Regions from separate parts of the Methylophaga sp. UBA2496 genome, predicted to be linked through region 2. Evidence: riboswitches for the same ligand, from Rfam matches in the RefSeq annotation. Region 2 holds a riboswitch; the other holds the start of a gene.
What was found. A riboswitch is a leader RNA that binds a small molecule or an ion and turns the genes downstream of it on or off. The one in region 2 is predicted to bind cobalamin.
Positions count from the first base shown of each region.

Region 1: linked by a shared signal. The riboswitch ahead of B2W60_RS09420 (cobaltochelatase subunit CobN) and the one ahead of B2W60_RS00020 (TonB-dependent receptor domain-containing protein) in region 2 are both predicted to bind cobalamin.

Region 1 is NZ_DDOK01000005.1:483,496-492,406, forward strand. It holds gene B2W60_RS09400 (calcium/sodium antiporter) at 46-1,101, shown strand; gene B2W60_RS09405 (alpha/beta fold hydrolase) at 1,113-2,051, opposite strand; gene B2W60_RS09410 (M48 family metalloprotease) at 2,064-3,095, opposite strand; gene B2W60_RS09415 (LemA family protein) at 3,098-3,676, opposite strand; cobalamin riboswitch at 3,903-4,216, shown strand; gene B2W60_RS09420 (cobaltochelatase subunit CobN) at 4,314-8,702, shown strand; gene B2W60_RS09425 (MotA/TolQ/ExbB proton channel family protein) at 8,702-8,911, shown strand, end outside.
Region 2 is NZ_DDOK01000001.1:747-9,657, reverse strand. It holds gene bluB (5,6-dimethylbenzimidazole synthase) at 1-26, opposite strand, end outside; gene B2W60_RS00030 (cobyrinate a,c-diamide synthase) at 23-1,315, opposite strand; gene B2W60_RS00025 (hypothetical protein) at 1,315-1,890, opposite strand; cobalamin riboswitch at 1,946-2,148, opposite strand; cobalamin riboswitch at 2,228-2,422, shown strand; gene B2W60_RS00020 (TonB-dependent receptor domain-containing protein) at 2,484-4,313, shown strand; gene B2W60_RS00015 (O-succinylhomoserine sulfhydrylase) at 4,496-5,680, shown strand; gene B2W60_RS00010 (vWA domain-containing protein) at 5,810-7,588, shown strand; partial or broken gene B2W60_RS00005 (hypothetical protein) at 7,589-8,911, shown strand, end outside.

The DNA of each region.
Region 1 (8,911 bases), on a different contig from region 2:
CGGTGGATATGAAAGATAAACAAGCCCTAATCAAGGATAAAGAAGATGACGTTGTTAATGTTAGCGGCAGGATTCGTTTTGTTGATTGTCGGTGCCGAATTACTGGTTAAAGGTGCTTCTCGTTTAGCAACCAGCTTTGGTATTCCGGCTTTAGTCGTGGGTCTTACGGTGGTGGCTTTTGGTACCAGCGCACCGGAGTTAGCGGTCAGTGTAAAAGCGGCATTTTCCGGACAAGCCGAGTTGGCCATTGCCAATGTGGTGGGCAGTAATATTTTTAATATTCTGTTTATTCTGGGCTTAGCTGCATTGATTATGCCGCTGATGGTTTCGCAACAGCTGATCCGTCAGGATGTGCCGATCATGATGGGTGTCAGTTTTGTTGCTTTATGGATGATTCAAGACGGCAGTATCGGCAAGCCGGAAGCTGGTTTGCTGTTTTTGGGAGTCATTCTGTATACGGTATTTCTGTTTTATCAGGGTAAAAAAACCGGTATCGAGGACAGACAAGCATCCAGCAGCCAAACAGCACCTATATGGCAAAATATTTTGCTACTGATAGTGGGCCTCGCGTTACTGGTTCTGGGCGCCAGATGGTTGGTGCAAAGCGCCGTGACAATCGCCTCCTCATTTGGTGTCAGTGAGGCAGTCATTGGGTTAACCATTATTGCGGCTGGCACTTCTTTACCCGAAGTGATGACATCTATTGTTGCCACCATTAAAGGTGAACGAGATATCGCTATTGGCAATGTGGTCGGCAGTAATATCTTTAATATTCTGGCGGTATTAGGCTTGTCAGGTTTGCTATCACCTACCCCATTACTGGCTAGCGAGCAGTTAAGCCAAATCGATTTTCCGGTGATGGTTGCAGTTGCAGTTTTATGTTTGCCATTGTTCTTTCTCGGCAGCACGTTAAATCGTTTCGAAGGCTTTTTATTCCTGCTGTTATATGTTGCTTATGTGTGGTTTACCATCGCAATAGCCTTATCCCTGCCCTATCTGCAAGATTTACAAACCGTCCTGATCTATGGATTAGCACCTTTAGTTGGTTTTTATGTATTGCTGTGCCTGATAAATGATTTATTACAGCGGCGATATAAGTAATGCACAAGTGACTAGTCAGTAGCTTTCTGAGTCAAGTGCTGTCGTAACCGGTCGTCAACCTGCTCAGAGGCTTCCAAGTGTGGAGCATGACCAACATTCTCGAGAGATAACATCTCTGCTCCTGGCAAGATAGCCAACAGTTTTGCTGATTCTGAATATGGGGTAACGATATCCTGTTTGCCCCATATTAATAAGGTCGGAATATTCTGCTGGCCTAGCTGCTGGTATGTGTCCAGATGATTATCGGCCAACAAATGACGTGCTGTAGATAGCAGGCTTTTTCGAGTGTCTTTCACCATGATTTCGTCTAAAAAACGGGTTTTTATCGTATCCAGTTCAGCCACTGGCAGATAAACCATATTTTCAATATGCTTCGTCAACTGGGTTCTCATCAGCACAATAGCCAACGGATCAGCTAATAACGGGAGTTGAAATAAAGCAACATCCTGGCGTTGGCTTAACGGCGATAACAGTGTCAGGGTGGTTATTTTTAATGGTTCGTTTGCTGCAAACTCAGCGGCAACCAACGCCCCCATTGAGATACCGACTAAATGAAACGGTTCAGTAATGGCTAATGTTTGTAGCAAAGCCCGCAACTGATTCACAAACAGATCTTTATCGTAAATAACGTCTGGTCGATCTGAAAAACCTCGCCCATATAAATCAAAGCGTAATACACGAAAGCCATCTGCAACCAGTCTGTCGAAAGTGCCATCCCACAGGTGTGAGCCTATAGCAAAACCATGTACCAGGATCACCAATGGTGCGTTTTCAGGTCCCTGCAATTCATAAAAAGTGTTACCGGCACTGAGTCTGGCAAGCTGACCAGACGAAGCTGGATCGCGAGCGTCTTCAATGTTCAGCACTTCAGGATCCTGCCATCTGGCCACAGCATAGAATATGACCCAAAGCAGGATTATCAGCAGTGACAAATATTTGATGATCTGCACGGTTATTACGCGCTAACTATTTTGTTCGGTTGTTTCGATTACAGGCCAGCCATTATTTTCTGGGTCAAAAGCAGGATCCAGCACCTGAATACGTTTAACCAATGGAGGATGCGTTGATAATAATCCGGACATTTTGTTAGAAAGCTCGGAAAACATCATATGTCTTGCCTCTTCCAATTCATCATGTACGGGTTCTTTAATACCTTTTTGGCTCAGGCTGCCTATTTTTTTCAAAGCACCGGCTAAAGCGATAGGATCCCCGGTATAGCGTGTAGCATCAGCATCAGCAAGATATTCACGTTGACGAGAAATTGCTGCCTGCATGATTTTTCCCATAAAAGCCCCTAATAATCCCAACAGGATCAGAGCAATCCCTATTAAGGCTATCTGGGCTCCCCCTTTTCTGCCCCGGCCACCGGAATGCATCAAAATACGTCCCAAAATATACAAAGCCATTAAGCCATGAATCAGGCCAATGACCCGCAGATTTAATCGCATATCCAGATTACGGATATGGGCAAACTCATGAGCAACAACGGCAGTCAGTTCATCGCGATTTAATAACGTCAATGCGCCACGAGTCACGGCAATAGCCGCATTATCGGGGGAGCTCCCGGCCGCGAACGCATTAATTCCGGGTTCGTTTTCAATGATAAAAATCTGCGGTGTCTGGAGGCTGGCACCCAACGCCACTTCCTCAACAATGTTTCTATAGCGTGTAACCAAGTGGTCACCCGTTATCTCATTAATCTCGGTTGCACCTAAAGCATGAGCCACTTTCGCACCGTCACCTCCCATGGTGACAATTTTCCAGACAGAGGTGAGAACAATTACCGTAGCAACGCCGGCAGCAACCAGCCCAAATAATGGCCAGTTAACCATTATCTGTTCAGTCTGATTAATGCTGTCGCCGCTCATCCTGACAGAAGCCAGTGCGGCAATGACGGCGGCAATCAATGCCACGGAAAAGATAAACAAAGTCATTATCAGCCGACTTTGTTTTCGGGCATTTGCTCCAAGTTGATAGCTGCTCATTGCAGCCATTTTTAAAATTCAACCTTGGGAGCTTCTTGAATCGCTTCACGGTCATCAAACTCCAGCTCTGATGCGCGAGTAAAGCTGAACATATTGGCTAGAATATTGGTCGGAAAAGTTTCCAGAACATTGTTATATTCAAGCACCGTATTATTGTAGCCGCGGCGTGAGGCTGCGACTTTATTTTCAATACTGGTCAGCTGTTCCATCAGATCCCGGAAAGCACCATCTGCTTTCAGATCTGGATAAGCTTCTGATAACGCAAAAATGCCACCCATTGCTTTTCCTAAAACACTCTCAGCCTGCCCCAGCGCCAGCATGGACTTTGCATCGCCCGAGTCAGTTTGATCACGCATTTTTTCTGCCTGATTGCGAGCTTCAATGACCCCATTAAGGGTTTCCTGTTCATGCTGGGCATAGCCTTTAACGGTGCTGACCAGTTGGGGAATCATGTCATGGCGTTGTTTAAGTGTGACGTCTATCTGTTTGAATGCATTTTGAAAGATATTTCGATGCCGCACCAATTTATTGTATTCAATAATCACATATAAAATCAGTAAGCCGGCAATCCCTAGTAATACCCATTCCATATTGACTCTCCTTATAGTGAACTTAATGTCGTGATTGATTATGAATTAGTTACCCAAAGTTCGAAACAGCTTACTGACTATGGAAGCTAAGGGCCATTAATGTTCAGCCAAATACTATCTCAATAGCATTTTGGGGCTTACTTTTGAAGCCAATCAAGCAACGTTTGCAAGCTGACTCGTATTACTAAAAATATCGCCTGGTTTGCTTGAATAACAATTGTCTGTATTATCGCTGGCAGTTTCAGGTGCCTTTATTACAACATGTGATAAAGGTTAAACGGGAAACAGGTGACCCACTCGTTTGGTTATGCCTGTACTGCCCCCGCAACGGTAAACAGTTATGTCATTTTTCTGGTCACTATCAGCTTGATAGATCGACAGTCACTGTACTTCGGTATGGGAAGACGAGAAATGATGCTGAGGGTCTGTTTATCTTTCATCGCCACCACTGTTTTGGGTTTCTCAAAACAGCGATAAAAGATAAACAAACCCTATGGCTAAACTGTAAGTCCGGAGACCGGCCCGAAACTAAATGGAGTCGTGGCGGGGTGCCTATACGTTTCCGGAATTACACCTTTATTGCCCCCTGCCCGCTATTGACCAATTGATCGCTGTTATTGCTTCGGCAGGATGCTTTATGTCTTTTATTTTCAAATTCCCCATCAGCCTGCTGAAGCAGGTTATTTTCCTCATAATTGCAGTAACCACCGCGATTGCATCAGCGCATGCAACAGAGCAAAGTGTCACCGTTATCGTGTCGGACCGATCTGCTCCGACCCTGGTGGCTGGCGCGCATCAGCTATTGCAACAGCAGGCTGATGCGAAAATACAAATTCGCACCGTCAGTCAGCTTAACTCGCTGAATGATAATGCCCTTCAGCAATTATTTGATAACAGCGGCAGCTTATTGATCGTAGGTGTATTCGGGGATGCGGTTGAGCGTTTGCTCAGTCGTCAATATAAAAATAAACAAAAACGCTATGTATTGCATAGTGACCAGCGACTCATTCAATTAAATAGTGATCCCGTTACAGATTTCATTCCTGAACAAGTACTTAGCGATAAAATCTCATTAAGCTCGGCAGAAATGCTACAAAACAAACAAGACGAATATCCCGCCTATCAAAACTGGCTACAGGCTCGTGCCTACTGGGTGAACCGTTCAACCGAAAATGCCCGTAACTTGCTGGATATGTTGCTGTCTGATGGCAGCAGAATAGCTGAATTGCAACTGGTCGGCTCCCTGCGCTTTGCTTTGCATTCCCCCGAAAAAACACAATGGTTGTCCCCTGCTGAAATTACGCAACAACTGGATGTTGCCCGACCGATTGTCTGGTTGCTGGATCACGATACTGGCGACTTGACCGGTGAATGGAAATTGCATCAACAATACTGCCAGGCATTGAACAGCCAATGCATTTCAGTTTTGGCCGCCTGGGGGAAACCCAGTGTTGTGGCGATTAAAACTATCCACAATCTGATGAACAACCACTTACAAAACACGCCATGGGGCCTGGTTTCCATTCAGGATTTTGTGATTGGTGGTGGTGATGGTCGGGAACAGGTGGAACAGCTGTTTACCGAAATGAATGTGCCGGTAGTAAAAGGTATCCGTATAACGGAGCTGACTCAAGCTGATTATGATTTATCAGCACAAGGTGTTCCACGCGACTCGATTCATTACCGAATCGCCATGCCCGAGTTACAGGGGGTTAGTCAGCCGCAGATATTAGCCTTATCGGAGCCGGCAAAGCTTGATCAGCAAACCGGTGCACAGCTTACGCAAAGTCTGCCTGTCACCAGCGAAATTAACCGCCAGGCAATACGCATGCAACGCTGGCTGGACCTGCAACAAAAAGACAATGCTGATAAACGTGTTGCGATTATTTATTACAACCATCCTCCCGGCAGACACAATATCGGCGCCGATAATCTGAATGTGCCGGAAAGTTTATTGGAAATATTAAATGCGCTTAAAAACGCAGGTTATCAGACAGGTGAGCTGCCAAAAGATGCGGAATCTTTGCTGGATATGCTGCAACTTCAAGGGGTGAATTTACCTGAAGACGCTGAAGCATTATCAGCGATGTCCAAGGTTGCTAACACTATGACAGCGGATGATTATCAACGCTGGTTCAAACAGTTACCGGCAACGGTTCAGGCTGAAATGATTGATGGTCCTTTGGCAGGATTACAGCAGCGGATGCGTGATGCTATTAAGCAGGCTCTGGCATTGGAAAATGTAACCGTTCGGCAATCTCAACTGAAGTTACTGTCGGCATTTATGCAGCAGACCTCTACGGATATTCATCACGCGCTGGATGGTTTGCGTCATCCCGGCCGCAGTCGTGCATTGGATTTATTAACCCAGCTGGAACAAGATTATCAGCAGATAATCGATGCAGCTGCTCAAGGTGAACAACCTGACTGGCAGCATAGCAAATCATTACATGATGCCCTGTTGGAAATGCAGATCGAAGGTATTCGTGGCTGGGGTAAAATACCCGGCAAAGTGATGGTTTGGGATAATCAACTACTGATACCCGGCGTGCAATTTGGCAATGTATTTATCGGTCCGCAACCACCTCGCGGTTGGGAGATCCATGAAGAACTGTTGCATGCCAATATGTCTTTCCCTCCGCCGCATCAATATCTGGCGTTTTATCACTATATTCAGTCAACATTTAACGCTGATGCCATGGTGCATATTGGTCGACATTCCACCTATGAGTTTTTACCCAAACGCAGTGTAGGTCTGGGCGAAGATGATTACCCTAGTATTATCGCCGGTGATGTGCCTGGACTTTATCCATATATAGTTGATGGTGTTGGCGAAGGCATACAGGCCAAACGTCGCGGGCAGGCAGTTATCATCGATCATTTAACTCCCCCGCTCGCCGTCACTGAACTGTATGACGATTTGCTGCAACTACGTCAGTTGATTGAAAGCGCCGAAGCGGCTTCAGATAAAGCCACACGGGATCGGGCTATTCGCAGCCTGCGTGAACAAATCGAAACCATGGGGCTGCGTGATGAATTGATCGCCAGCATGGATGAAGAGCTGCAAGTTCGTGGTGCCGGTTTTGACGAAATTGATGATGATTTTCTGCTGCATGAAGTTGGTCATTATCTGACGCATTTTCAGGAAACCTTTATGCCATTGGGATTGCATGTATTTGGTCGTGACTGGTCAGCTGAAGGTCTGGATACCATGATGAATTCAATGCTGGATAAATCCGAGCCCAGTGAACAACAACGCGATGAGATATATCAGAGGTTACAAATGTCTCCTGCCGCTGAAATTGACGCCCTACTGAATGGCCTGAATGGACGTTTTATCTCTCCAGGGAAAGGCAATGATCCTATTCGAACGCCAGATGCCCTGCCCACCGGACGAAATTTCTATGCTTTGGACGGCAGCTTACTGCCTACCCGTGTGGGTTTTGATATCGGTCAGCAACTGGCTGCGCCGGTATTGACCGGTGAAAAAGGCAATATTGAAGGTCATGAAGTAGGCGATCGCAATAAACAAGGCGTCATTCTCTGGGCTTCTGATTCGGTTCGAGATGAAGGTGCAATGATTGCCTTTGGCATGAAAATGTTGGGTGTCCGCCCGATATGGAATAGCCGCGGCATTATTAAAGGTCTGGAACGTCTTCCATTAACGGCAGAACAACCACAGCGGCTGGATGTACTGTTTACCACCTCAGGTTTATTCAGGGATTTATATGGCGAACATCTGGTATTGCTGGATAAAGCCAGCTTATTGGCCTTGGATGCCAGTCGTGATCTGATTATCCGTGATTATCCTGCCCTGGCAGTCGCCCTTAACGCTGCTTTGGAACCATTAGGTGAATGGCAACAAGGCGGCGATGAAGCTTTGGATAAAAATCTGGTGGCCGCCAATTGGGTGAATGAAGCCAGACAACGGCTGGCCCAACAACCGGATATCGATCCGGCACAATTAGGTCGTGAAACAAGCCTTCGAGTATTTGGTATTGCCCCGGGTTCTTATGGTGCTGGGATTAATCGTCTGGTAGAGCGTTCGTCTGCCTGGGAAGATCGTAGTGAACTGGCGGATGTATTTATCAAACGTATGGCACATGCTTATGGCAGTGGTCTGCAGGGTGAATCGCAACCGGACTTGTTCAAACAGCAACTTGCCGGTGTGTCACAGACGTTCCTGGGACGTGCCAGTAACCTGTATGGCCTGATGGATAACAATGATGCATTTGATTATCTCGGTGGTTTTAATCTGGCGGTGGAAACAGTCAGTGGTCAGCAACCTGGCAGCGCGGTGATTAATCACAGTAATAACGATAATCTGCGGATCGATAATCTGCCACAAGCCCTGCTGGGGGAGCTGCGTGCCCGTTATCTGAATCCACAATGGATTAAGCCGTTAATGAATGAAGGTTATGCCGGTGCCCGCACCATGGGCAGTGAGTTTATTGAATATCTTTGGGGTTGGCAGGTAACCAGTCCCGAGATCATTACCGATCAGGTCTGGGAAGAAGTGAAAGCCGTATATGTGGATGACAGTCTGCAATTGGGACTGGATTCGTTTCTCAGTGAAAGTCATCGACAGCATGTTCAAACTAATATTCTGGCAGTCATGCTGGTGGCGATTGATAAAGGCTTTTGGGATGCCGATATGGCGACAAAACGACAACTGGCTGAGCAATTTGCTGCCAATATTCTTGAAAAAGGCATTCCCGGCAGTGGTCATACCCATGCCAATCATCCGATGTATGATTTTGTGAAATCACAACTTGATGCGGATACAGCTGAAGCATTGGAAGCGGTGTTAGTGCGTAGTCGAATGCAAAGTTCAGAGTCTAAAACATCACCGACGCATATCCAGGAATTGCAGTTAAATCAGGATGCTAGCCAGCAAAGCGATGAAGTTAATCAAGCTGATGAATCCAACTCTAACGATAAAAATCTGCTTTGGTTATGGACGTTGCTGGCATTATCAGTAATCGTTGCCGCAGGATTATGGCGCGGTCGGAAAGGAGCTTTGTAATGTATCCCCATTTTTCACTGGAATTGATGCACCAACTGACCGGACTATTATTAACCCCGGTGGTCTGGGCGTTATTGTTTTTTGTCGGGCTGGCTGTATATGAAACCGGTATTGCCATTGGCGAGCGTTTTTGGGGAATTGCCCGCTTATCTCGTCAGGCAGACAGTCATTCATTGATGGCTTTGGGCAAACGCCGGATTGAACGGGCC
Region 2 (8,911 bases):
TTAAAACGGTATTTATCCAGACTCATGGGGTAAACCAGCGGGCGATTAGTTCAGGGGCTGACGGAAAGTAAAAGTGGATATAACTGGCGGTCAGGCGTAGTTGCTGAAATACCGCTTCACTGACTTTGTTGTCATTAGGGGATTCAGCATAAGCAATAGCGTCGAGTTGGTTTTCCAGCAAGGAATGGTGATAGGTATGCCCACGTAAGGTGTGATTATCAAGAGTGACTTGTTGTAAAGCCAAGGCTGTCAGTCTGGCCTGCAATTTGGCATCGGCTGCCAGCACGCCACACATTTCAGCTTGTTGGCCATGCTTATCGGTTAAGGTACGGCACAAATACAGCATGCCACCACATTCAGCCACAATCGGTTTATTGGCATTAATATGTTCACATATCGCCTGACGCATCGACATATTTTGGCTGAGTGTTTCCAGATGCAGTTCAGGATAACCACCGGGCAGATAAAGACTATCCACTTCAGGAAGTGTTGAGTCAGTTAATGGCGAGAAAAATACCAGCTCAGCGCCCATTGCGGTTAAACAATCCAGATTCGCCCGGTAAATAAAGGCAAATGCTGCATCCTTAGCCACGCCGATGCGAAGATCTTTTAATAATGGGGGTAAAGCTTCAACAGGTTCGTAGTCTAGTTTGATTTGCGGTAAAACAAAGTTGGGATTGAGCTGAATGCTATCTGCCAGTTTGTCCAGACGCTCACTCAAATCCGTGAGTTCATCAGCCTGAACCAAACCCAGATAACGGCTGGGCAGACTTTCAGTTTGACGAGGCATAGTAGCAAGATAGGGTAGATCGTCTGGTAAAGTGGATGTCAGCATTTCAGCATGTCTGGCACTGCCCACACGATTGGCCAGAACGCCAGTCAACGTCACATCCTGACGAAATTTGGCTAAGCCGAACGCTAACGCAGCGAATGTTTGTGCCATGGCACTGGCATCAATCACCGCTAACACCGGGATTCCCAAAGTGGCAGCCAGATCAGCTGTGGAGGGCGCGCCATCAAACAAGCCCATCACCCCTTCAATCAGAATGATATCCGCCTGTTGGGCGGCTTCAGCGATAAGTTGTCTGGAGTGAGTTTCACCGACCATCCATAAATCAACTTGATAAACCGGATGGCCGGAGGCAAAAGACAGGATCATTGGGTCCAGAAAGTCTGGACCCACTTTGAAAATTCGGACCTGTTTACCCTGACGTCGATAATGCCACGCCAAGGTCGCGGTAACGGTTGTTTTACCTTGACCTGAGGCGGGGGCAGCAATAATCAGCGCAGCGCAGGTTTGCGGCTGCTTTGACATTAACGTAGCTGATTACTGCGCTGGCTCAAATTGGCAAAACGGAAGCTGATATGAATCACCGCGGCTATAGCGATATAAAAGCTTAATTTACTCAGGTTACCAGGATAGGACTGCACAAACCGGGTCATATACTCAGCCATGGTGGGATCAATATAACGACCTGAAAACCAGTAAAAACCACCGCCACTGAACAAGCCGGCAATTGCAGTCACCGAAACCAGTGTCAATGCAAGGGTAAACAATGCGGTCCAGTTAAATTGGTATTTGGATTGGAACCAGCGACCTGCCAGCCATAAACTGCCGTAAGCGGGTAATAAAAATCCATACGCTGGTGAAACACAAAAATTACTGGCACCACCGATGTAAACCGACATCAAATCCAACACGACAGCCATGCCTAAAAACACTGGAAACCACAATTTGGAAGCCAGATAAAACCCGGCGAGCATAAATACGGCCCAGGAAGCGCTGTGTAAAACATTGATATCGGCAAAATGATGACCGCGAGTCATCACCATTAATAAAGCCAGAAGTGCAGCCACGATCAGTTGCTGACGTTGAGATAATAACGACATTGAGGTTCTCCGATGTGCTCACCCGCACAACTTGGTTAATAGCATTTTCGGTCAACAGACCAGGATATTTCAGGCCGGTCTCCGGACTCATAAGTGGTGCCATCACCAGTTGAACACCTTCCCGTAAAAATACAGTGGCGTAACGTTCAACCTGAACTTATTTACCGTTGCGGGGGCAGTGTCGGCTTTATCTTCAGATGAAAATGCACCAACTTCCCGTTTCATCGCTTTCGCGACACCTGAAACAGCCGACAGAATAAGGATTAGCAGTCCATATTGTCAATTTGGAAATAGACTTTCTACGTTATCGCATTTGACGATATGGCGGGGGAGATCTAAGATGCGCCCCTCTTCAGGTGCTTTGATATCCATCAGAGTTAAACGGGAAGTTGGTGAAAAACCAACACTGCCCCCGCAACGGTAAACGTTGAAAATGCATCCAATCAGCCACTGCGATTAATCGTGGGAAGGCGGGTGTACTGGCGCAAGCCACAACGTGAGTCCGGAGACCGGCCTGAAGTTCATCACAACCAACGTGTGTTGTGTGACTTTATTAATCCGGATCGCGGGTGAGCGTATCCCCAGGAGACAATATGAAACCTTTAACAAAGGCCATGCCTTTGCGTGTCTGTGCCCGACTGACTTTGGCGGCACTGGCTACTTCCACCTTCTCTGTTACGGCTCTGGCCGAACAGGAATCCCTTGATGCAATAACCATTACCGCCAACCGGATGCCTACCGAAAATGCGCTGGCACCCAATAGCGTTATCACGCGTGCTGATATTGAACGTTTGCAAATCAATGATTTGCCTAGCTTATTATCACGGTTTCCAAGTATGGATATTTCAAATAGTGGTGGCTTAGGGAAAAACAGTAGTGTCTATTTGAGAGGAACAAATTCAGATCACGTTTTGTTTTTAGTTGATGGGGTTAAATGGCATTCTGCTACATCAGGCGGTGCTGCCATCCAGGACTTTCCGATAAATCAGATTGAGCGTATTGAAATCGTACGTGGACCAAGGTCTGGTTTGTATGGTTCTGAAGCGATTGGTGGTGTCATTCAGATATTTACCCGGCAAGGTAAAAAACAAGACCCGACACCCTATGCTTCGGTTGGAATTGGCAGCCATAATACCAAACAGGCCAGTGGTGGTGTCAGTGGTGGTAATGAAACAACGCGTTATCATGCAAATTTCACGCATCAATCCACCAATGGAATTAATGCCCGAGAAGAAGATAATCCGGATCATGATGGTTATCGGAATAATAGTGTTTCAGCAAAAGTTGATCACGATATCAATAAGGACTGGAGTGTTGGAGCGAATTTTTTACGCGCTCAATCCCGAAATCATTATGATAGTTTTTCTGTTACAGAAGATTTTTATGCTGATAATATTCAACAGGTTATGGGCGTAAACACACGTTATCAGTTCACTGATTATTGGTTAATGTCACTCAATTTATCTGAATCAAGGGACGAATCGGATAATTATAAAGATGGCATTCCGGATGGCACTTTCAATACCCGTCATCGGTTTATCAGTCTGGTCAATACTTTTATGCTGACAAAAAATCAACGACTTAATGTAGGTCTTGACTATGATCATGACCGAATTGAGGGCACGATTGATTACGATGAAACTTCACGCGATAACAAGGCGTTTTTTATCAGTTGGCAAGGGCAGGCAGGAAATCACAGCTGGTTATTAAGTTCTCGACATGATGATAACGAAGCCTATGGGGAAGAAACGACCGGCACGGCAGAGTGGGGCTATCAGTTAACACAGGCACTTCAGCTTACGGCGAATGTTGGAACGGCATTCAAAGCCCCAACATTTAATGAACTTTATTATCCAGATGTTGGGTTTTTTGTTGGCAATCCCGATTTGGAAGCCGAAAAATCGAAAAACTATGGTGTTGGTTTGTTAGGTAACGCTGATTGGGGTACCTGGGGAGTCCATGCTTTTCAGAACAAAATACGTGATTTGTTGGTATATCAATTTCCCACCACTGAAAATGTGGCTGAAGCCAAAATCAAAGGTCTTGAATTCGATTTGGCTACAACGCTGCTGAATTGGCAGGTACAGTTCAATGCGACTGTGCTTAAACCCGAAGATGAGGAAACACGTAATAAGCTACCACGCAGAGCACAGCGCCTGGCGAATCTGCATGTTGATCGTCAGTTTGGCGACTGGTCAATTGGCGGCAGCTGGAAAGTGAGTGACTATCGTTATGACGATGCCGCTAACAACACGCGTTTAAGTGGTTATGGTCTGGTGGACTTTCGAGTGGCTTATCAGATTGATAATGACTGGTCGGTTAAGCTAAATGCAATGAATGTGTTTGATAAGGAATATCAGACAGTCAATAACTTCAATACCTTGGATCGTACCTATATGCTGTCTTTACATTATCAGCCTTAAAATAGGTAGCTTATTTCATGCTCAGTCATTATCGACTGAGCATGATTTTTAGCTTTTAACGGCAAATCATTAATTTTATCTTCCTCGCATGTTCGCCGGATCATTCAGTAAGGATAAAGCTGGTCAGCTATAAGGCTTATCTTTTAGAATGGCAGGATTTTCCAGCGATATTCAGAGTTATCATGACAGATCTCAAAGACCAGGGTTTTGCCACCCGTGCAATTCGTACAGGACATGTAAGAACTCCTGAGGGCGAACATTCCGAACCAATTTTCCCCACTTCAAGTTTTGTGTTTGACAGTGCTGAACAAGCGGCAGCACGATTTGGCGGTGATGAACCCGGCAATATCTATGCACGCTTTACCAATCCAACCGTACGCACCTTTGAGCAACGTCTTGCCTCGCTGGAACAAGGTGAAGCCTGTGTGGCAACAGCTTCAGGCATGTCGGCTATTCTCGCAACCTTTATGGGATTATGTGCTGCAGGGGATCATATTGTCTCTTCACGCAGTGTATTTGGTACTACCCGGGTATTGTTTGATAAATATCTCAGCAAGTTCGGTTTGCAGACGGATTATGTGCCGTTAACCGATTTGGCGGCCTGGGAAGCGGCAATTAAACCCAATACCAAGGCGCTGTTTCTGGAAACGCCATCCAATCCACTCAATGAAATTGCTGATTTAGCGGCGTTATCCGCTTTGGCAAAACAGCATGATTGCCTGTTAATTGTCGATAACTGTTTCTGTACCCCGGCTTTACAGCAGCCATTATTGCTTGGCGCGGATATTGTGATTCACTCTGCTACCAAATATATTGATGGACAGGGGCGTTGTGTTGGTGGGGCGGTAGTCGGTGATGCACAGCGTGTCGGAGAAGATGTCTACGGTTTCCTGCGTTCAGCTGGCCCAACGATGAGCGCATTCAATGCCTGGACTTTTCTGAAAGGTCTGGAAACCCTGGATTTACGTATGAGAGCGCATTCCAGCAATGCCAATCAACTCGCCCATTGGTTGCAACAGCAAAAACAAGTGTCACAGGTTTTTTATGCGGGTCTGAAATCACATCCCGGTCATCAACTAGCCAAACAGCAGCAATCTGATTTTGGCGGCATTATTGCGTTTGAAGTCAAAGGCGGGCAACAGGCTGCGTGGAAACTGATTAATGCCACTCGTTTTATTTCAATTACCGCCAATTTGGGTGACACAAAAACAACGATTACCCATCCCGCGACGACTACGCATGGCCGTTTGTCTGAAGTAGCCCGTGCCGAATCAGGTATCAGCGAGGGCATGATACGTCTATCGGTTGGTTTGGAAAATGTTGAAGATATTCAAACAGATATCCAATGTGGGTTGGATCTACTTTAAGCTCGCCAAGCAAATAACTGAACTATCGGCATAAAACCTGCATATTGAGTCTGAAATAAAACAATTCGCGTCAGAAAATCGCCAGTGATGACATTTTCTGCCGCTTTTCAAGCCAAACAGGTTGTTTTTATGCAGAGAATATTAAGGGTAATACTGGCCCTGCCAGTCATCTGGCTTGCCTTTCCAGCGAATGCCAATGCTGAGTCAAATGCAGATGTCCGCATCATTATTGATGTGTCTGGCAGCATGAAATACAACGATCCACAGAATCTGCGATCACCTGGTCTGCGTTTATTGGGTGGGTTGATGCCGGGCGATGCCGAAAGTGGTGTCTGGACGTTTGCCCGTTACGTCAATATGCTGGTTCCAATACAGAATGCTGACGATAAATGGCGGCAACAGGTCCAGCAAAAATCCTCTGAAATTCATTCCCACGGCTTGTTTACGGATATCGAGCAGGCCCTGCAAAAAGCTACCGCTAATGTTAAGTCCTCAGATCCGGCCAGGCAACGCAGTATTATCCTGTTATCGGATGGTCTGGTTGATTTACATCAGGGAAAAGCTGCCAGTCAACAATCCCGGCAAAACATTATCGATAAACTGTTACCGCAAATTAAGCAAAAAGGCTTTCGTATCCATACAATAGCGTTATCCGAAGAAGCTGATCATGAACTACTGAAACAACTCTCCCTCTCCACCGATGGCTGGTACCACAAGGTGGATAATGCCGATGAGCTGGAACGGGTATTTCTGCATTTGTTTGAACAGGCAACCCAACGTGATTCGGTTCCGTTGGTTGAGAATCAGTTCACTATTGATAACAGTGTCAATGAAATGACGATTTTGGTGTTTCGTGAAAATGAAACCGATGTCACCCAACTGGTGCAACCTGATCAGCAACGCCAACAAGCTGATAATCATGAGTCCTCGGTACGCTGGATGCAGGAAAAACATTTTGATTTAATCACGGTAGAAAAACCGATGACAGGTGACTGGTTTATTGACGCTAATATAGATCCGGATAACCGGGTCATGGTGCTGACCGATCTGCGACTGGAAACCATTGATCTGCCAAATAATATTCTGGCAGGAGAGCAATTTGATATTGTTGCTAAATTGATCGACCATGGTAAACAGGTTGAGCGAACGGATTTTCTGCAGCTGGTGACGGCAGAGTTGAGTACCCAGCCACTGGCAGGCGATCCCATCAACAACACGATGACCTTAAATAACCAGACGGCGACGTTTATGGCAAATTTGGGCAAGCTGTTTGATAGTGGACAAAATGATATTGTGATCACGGCAAAAAGTGACACATTTGAACGCCAGCGGCGGCAATCTGTCAACGTAGTAGCATTGCCGTTTGATGTTACCGTTACCCAGCTGGAAACAGACAGTCGAAGTCATCGTTTATCCATGTCAGCTGATGCCAGCATGATTGATCCTAAATCATTGCAAATCACCGCATTGCTCAGCGCCGCTGATGGCAGTGAGTTTCCCTATGATGTGTTACGCCAAGCTGATAACACCTGGCAGCTGACTTTAGCTGATCTGCAGCCGGAAACTGCGTATCAATTATCGTTGCAGATCAGAGGTAAAACCCTGACTGGCCGTAATGTTTTTTTACAGCCGAAACCCATTCAGTTACTGGACGAAATGGGGGCCACATTGACGATTACTTCAGAAACAGCGCTTGCTGCTGATTCTGCTGATAAGCCATTTGAACCGGTGATGATTGATCCGGTTGCAGATGAAGAAACAACGATTATTGATGAGACTGTCTTTCGATTATCAAATACTGTCATTTTAGCCATTGGTAATGCCGTTATTGTGCTGTTGTTATTGATGGGATTCTGGTTTTGGCATCGCAGCCGTCGCCGGCAGCTATTACCTGGAGACTTATTATAAATGTCTATGACTGATCCGGTTTTTCAATGGCTGGCTTACGAGCTGGCTTTTATCTTTGCCATTTTGTTTGTCTGGGTTCTGCTTCGTGCCCGACGCAAACATAAACGTGCTCAGGCAGCGGCTGCAAAAACGGCCAAGTTAATCAAAAACAATCATGAACAACGTTTTGCTGCATTAAGCAGTCAACTGAGTGAACGTTATGGTTTAAGCGGCGCTGCTCTCGATACCATGGTTGAAGAATTGATGTCGCGGGAAAAGGAAATCTTTAAATCGATAGTCAATCTGTATTCAGAACAGGACGAAAAATCACTGGGAAAATTACCGGAACAGATTACTTCGTTAACGGATGCAACGCTAAGTATTATGCAAGCCGATATTGAGCAGGATCCTGTCGAATCCGAGATGACGGAGGAAATTGCCAGCGAAACTGAATTATCCGAAGAAACGGCAGAGTTTGAAGATCAAATAGTGTCACCTGAAGCGGAAGAAGAACCTGTAGCAGACTTTGACAGTGTGTTTGATGACGAGAATGCTGAGAATGTTGTTGCACAAACCGAACTACTGGATGATGAAACTGTTGTCAGTGACGAACAGAATGATACTTCCGAGATGTTTGAGATTGAACTGGCGGATGTTGAAACTGAAAATGCGGAGGATATATCCAATCAAAACCAGTTGGAGGATGAAACGACCAGCAGCGATTTGACTGAAGAGGTAAATGAAGAACCCGCTGCAGACTCGGAAGTGGAGATGGCTCCTGAACTGCTGGCAGAATTTGATGGCTTGGCAACTGATGATGTCAATACAGCTGACCAATTGGAACCAGACGTTCAAGACGGGCAAGATTTACAGTCCGAGGCAGTGTTAGAAACTGAAGCAGTCAAACCCGCCATGCGGATGGCGGATTTTGTGAAAAATGACTGGAACCCAACCGTTCCTGATATTTACGGTAAAGCTTCTTCAGAGATGGCTGCTCCTTCACCAGAGATCGATGAAGCCGCAATGGAAAATGCCGGCAGCTCATCAGAACTTAACAGTATGAAGGCTTATTTAAATAAAGCCTGGGCCAATCAGGTGCCGGATGTTTATGGCAAATCTCCCACCCCTGATGCAAGTGCCGATATTCCTGAAAATACGGCGGCGTTTGAACATCAGGAGCTGAAATTCCATGCTTTTGAAAGTGGAGATATCAATCCACTGGATTTAATGAATCCAGTTCAGCCTGCCGAAATTGAATTAGACATTGATCAGGCTGTTGAAATGGAGCCTGCTGGGGAAGCCGGGATTTCGGTCGCGGAAATCGATGAATTGATGCGCATCAAA